2 regions of the Oryzihumus sp. genome follow, and region 1 is predicted to be linked to the other one. Evidence: riboswitches for the same ligand, from Rfam matches in the RefSeq annotation. Region 1 holds a riboswitch; the other holds the start of a gene.
What was found. A riboswitch is a leader RNA that binds a small molecule or an ion and turns the genes downstream of it on or off. The one in region 1 is predicted to bind glycine.
Positions count from the first base shown of each region.

Region 2: it holds a riboswitch for glycine, as region 1 does, so the genes downstream of both, gcvP (aminomethyl-transferring glycine dehydrogenase) here and gcvP (aminomethyl-transferring glycine dehydrogenase) in region 1, are expected to answer to the same signal.

Region 1 is NZ_JBTCWL010000018.1:685-3,075, forward strand. It holds gene ACXVGS_RS06465 (TetR/AcrR family transcriptional regulator) at 181-855, shown strand; glycine riboswitch at 1,018-1,116, shown strand; glycine riboswitch at 1,118-1,208, shown strand; gene gcvP (aminomethyl-transferring glycine dehydrogenase) at 1,260-2,391, shown strand, end outside.
Region 2 is NZ_JBTCWL010000050.1:24,089-26,479, forward strand. It holds gene ACXVGS_RS13425 (MerR family transcriptional regulator) at 82-666, shown strand; glycine riboswitch at 747-851, shown strand; gene gcvP (aminomethyl-transferring glycine dehydrogenase) at 955-2,391, shown strand, end outside.

The sequences.
Region 1 (2,391 bases):
ATCCCCGAGCGAGTAGCAGCTTCTGGGAGCAGGGCCTCAGCGAGGACGGGACGAGGGGAAGCGGTGGCGATGGCAGTCATGTCGCGGCTCCATGGTGGGACTGAGTATCGCGTGGACGGTACTCAGTGCCACAGGCTAGGGTCAAGCACCGTCCAAACTTCAGGCGCAAGATGGGAACCCATGGCCGCTGCACGGGTGAGAGACCGCCTTGCGGACGCCGCATTCGAACTCTTCGAGGAACGGGGATACGAAGCCACGACCGTGGAGGAGATCGCCGAGCGAGCTGGGGTGGGGCGGACGACGTTCTTCCGGCACTACCGCTCCAAGGAAGACGTCATCTTCCCCGATCACGAGGCCCTGCTTCAGTCCATTCGAGATCGTCTCGCCGCCTCCACTAATCGAACCGCGATCGTGGCCGTTTCGGAGGCTGTCCGGCTGGTTCTGCTGCACTACCTCAGTGAGGGAGATCGCGCGAGGGTCCGGTACACGCTGACGAGCAGTGCGCCCGCGTTGCGCGACCGCGAGATCGCCACGGTTGCCAGGTACCAAAAGCTCTTCCGCGACTTCATTGCCGATTGGATGGGGCCGGTGCCCAGTTCGGCGCTACGCGCCGAACTGATGGCTGCCGCAGTCGTTGCTGCTCACAACCATGTGTTGCGTCGCTGGCTGCGCGCCGAGTGCACAGACCCCGTTGGCGAGCTCGACATTGCCCTGAGCCAGGTCGTCGACCTGTTTGTCGCCCCACACGGTGACGATTCCGTGGAGCGAGGCGGGACCACTGTCGTCGTCTTCCGCACCGACCTGACCCCAGACGCAGTGCTGACTGCTTTGCGGGAGAGTCTCGGATCCGCTTAGAGCCGGCCGGGCACGCTGGTTCGTCAATGGCGCCCCAGCGGTAACAGCGTTCCGTTCCCGCCGTCGTGCCTTGTCGACCGGTCAGCCGAGTGTCGAGGAAGTCGTTGACGACGGCGGCCCCAGACCCTAGCCTCAGCGCAGCCAACTGAACATCGCGCCGTTTGAACCGGAGCGGGAGAGCCCTCCCACCTGATCGGGTGGAGGCGCCGAAGGAGCAACTCTCCCCAGAATCTCTCAGGCACCCATGACCGTTCCGGTAAGGCGAACTCTGGAAAGCAGGATTTCCTGCACCCACGGTGCAAACCGCCCCACCCGGCGGTGAAGCTCTCAGGTCCGATGACAGAGCGGGGAGGCCACCTTCAGGTCCGCGACCGCGCGGACCCTTGATTCGGGAGCCTCCCAACATGTCGGACTACAACGGTCCGGGTGACTTCGTGTCCCCCCAACCTCCCCGCCCGCTTGGACCTTTTGTCGCGCGCCACATAGGCGTTCGCGACGAGGACCAAGCCAAGATGCTGGCCCAAGTCGGCTATTCCTCACTTGGCCAGCTTCTGGACGCTGCAATACCGGCTGCGGTCAGAAAGCCCGTGGTCGACCTGCCCGAAGCCTTGTCGGAGGACGATACTCTGGCCGAGCTGCGACGGCTCGCCCAGGCCAACTTCCCCGGGGAGCCGATGATCGGCTTGGGGTACCACGGCACGGTCACCCCCGGGGTGATCCGCCGGAACGTCCTCGAGAACCCTGCGTGGTACACCGCCTACACCCCGTATCAGCCGGAGATCAGCCAGGGCCGGCTCGAGGCGCTGATCAACTTCCAGACCATGGTTGCTGATCTGACCGCACTGCCGGTGGCCAATGCGTCGCTGCTCGACGAGGCAACGGCCGTGGCCGAGGCGGTGACAGTGATGCGACGGACCGCTCGCGGAGCTGGAGCGCGCGTACTGGTCGATGCAGACTGCCTCCCGCAGACCATCGCGGTCGTGCAGACCCGCTGCGAGGCGGTCGGGATCGAGGTCGTGGTCTTCGACCCGGTCGACGGCCTCCCCGAAATCGACTTCTTTGGCGTCGTGCTGCAGTACCCCGGTGCCTCAGGCGCCATTCGCGACCTTCGCCACGTGACTGAGGATGCTCACCGTCGGGGCGCACTGGTGACAGTTGCCGCTGACTTGCTGGCGCTCTGCCTGCTTGCCGCTCCGGGGGAGTGGGGCGCGGACATTGCCGTGGGGACGACGCAGCGCTTCGGCGTCCCGCTCGGTTACGGCGGTCCCCACGCCGCCTACATCGCGGTGAGAGCCGGGCTGGAACGCGTGCTGCCGGGGCGCCTGGTCGGCGTCTCCGTCGACGCCACCGGACGACCGGCCTACCGGCTGGCCCTGCAGACGCGTGAACAGCACATTCGCCGGGATCGGGCCACCTCGAACATCTGCACGGCCCAGGTCCTGTTGGCCGTGGTGGCATCCATGTACGCGGTCTACCACGGCGCCGAGGGGCTGCGCGCGATTGCGGAGCGTGTGCACGAGCACGCCGTCGAACTTG
Region 2 (2,391 bases), on a different contig from region 1:
CGAGAGGTGATTGACGCACCCCCCGGGCGGCCCTACCGTCAAAAGACGAACGACGGCGATGTAGTTACACGGGAGGTAGGCGTGAACCCCACCGGAGACGCGCAGCACGGCAGCCCCACGGTGCCGGTTGCTGCCCAGGGGTTGCTCTTCAGCGACGACCTCCCCGCGCTGAGCGAGGACACCGGCTACCGCGGGCCCACGGCCTGCAAGGCCGCCGGCATCACCTACCGCCAGCTCGACTACTGGGCCCGCACGGGGCTGGTCGAGCCCTCGGTGCGCGGCGCCACCGGCTCGGGCACCCAGCGGCTCTACAGCTTCCGCGACATCCTCGTGCTCAAGGTCGTCAAGCGCCTGCTCGACACCGGCGTCTCGCTGCAGCAGATCCGGGTGGCGGTCACCCACCTGCGCGAACGGGGCGTGGAGGACCTGGCCCAGATCACCCTCATGAGTGACGGCGCCAGCGTCTACGAGTGCACTTCCGCCGACGAGGTCATCGACCTGGTCCAGGGCGGCCAGGGCGTCTTCGGCATCGCCGTCGGCCGGGTCTGGCGCGAGGTCGAGGGCGAGCTGGCCCAGCTGCCCAGCGAGCGGCCGGAGGACGAGACCCCCGCCGCGCACCCGGGCGACGAGCTGAGCGTGCGCCGGTCAGCCCGCCTCATCAGCTGACCCCACCACGGAGCACACCGGCCCGGGCCTCGCGGCCCGGGCCGGGTCATGTCCACCGGTGGTAGATTTCCCGGTGCTGACAACCCTGCGTGGGAGAGACCTCGCGACCGGCCGCGGCCGGTCGGCGGGGCGCCGAAGGGGCAAACTCCCCGGAACCTCTCAGGCGCCAGGACCACGCGGGTGAGGCAACTCTGGAGTGCGCGGTCCTGACCGGCCCGCGGCGACAGAGGGGGAGGCGACACCTCAACCAACGGCCGGCGGCTGCGCTGGTCCCGCGACAGGAGCCTCATGTCCCACGCCCAGTCCTCCCACAGCGCGCTGCCGCCGGAGCCGGACTTCGTCTCGCGCCACATCGGCCCCTCCGACGACGACACCGCCGAGATGCTCAAGGTGGTCGGCCAGCCGAGCATCGACGCGCTCATCGACGCCGCGGTGCCCGGTGGCATCCGCGCGGAGCGTCCGCTGCGCGTCGAGGCCGCGCCCAGCGAGGAGGCGGTCATCGAGGAGCTGCACCGGCTCGCCTCCCGCAACACCGTGCTGACCTCGATGATCGGCCTGGGCTACTACGGCACGGTCACCCCGCCGGTGGTGCGCCGCAACGTGCTGGAGAATCCCGCCTGGTACACCGCCTACACGCCCTACCAGCCGGAGATCTCCCAGGGCCGGCTCGAGGCCCTCATCAACTTCCAGACCGTGGTCACCGACCTGACCGGCCTGGCCACCGCCGGTGCCTCGCTGCTCGACGAGGGCACCGCGGCGGCTGAGGCGATGACCCTGATGCGCCGCACCAGCAAGGTCGCCCAGGACGCGGTGCTGCTCGTCGACGAGCACGCGCTGCCGCAGACCATCGCCGTGATCCAGACCCGCGCCAAGCCGCTGGGCCTCGGGGTGGTCGTGGCCGACCTGACCTCGGTGACCGACGCCGCCTCCCTGGCCGCGGCCGCCGGTGACCGCGCCGTTTTCGGCGTCCTGGTGCAGTACCCCGGCGCCGACGGCGAGCTGCGCGACTGGTCGGCCCTGGTCGCCGCCGCGCACGAGGCCGGCGCCCTGGTCACCGCCGCCGCGGACCTGCTCGCGCTGACCCTGGCCACGCCTCCGGGTGAGTGGGGTGCCGACGTCGCGGTCGGCAGCAGCCAGCGCTTCGGCGTGCCCATGGGCTTCGGCGGTCCCCACGCGGGCTACATGAGCGTGCGCGCCGGCCTGGAGCGGTCACTGCCCGGCCGCCTGGTCGGGGTGAGCGTCGACGCCGACGGGCACCAGGCCTACCGGCTCGCGCTGCAGACCCGTGAGCAGCACATCCGCCGCGAGAAGGCGACCTCCAACATCTGCACCGCCCAGGTGCTGCTCGCCGTGATGGCCAGCATGTATGCCGTGTGGCACGGCCCGCAGGGCCTGGCCCGGATCGCCCGGCGCACCCACGCCCACGCCGCCGCCCTGGTCGAGGGGCTGCGCGCCGGTGGCGTGGACGTGGCGACGACGCACTTCTTCGACACGGTCACCGTCGTCGTGCCCGGCCGTGCGGCCGAGGTCGTGGCCGAGGCCGCCGCCCGCGGGGTCAACCTGTGGCAGGTCGACTCCGACCGCGTGTCGGTCAGCACCGACGAGACCACCGACCTGGCTGCCCTGCAGGCCGTCTGGGCGGCGTTCGGCGTCACGGGGCTGAGCGAGGTGCGCGACGCGGAGCCGTCCTGGCCCGCGGCGCTGGTGCGGGAGACGGCATACCTG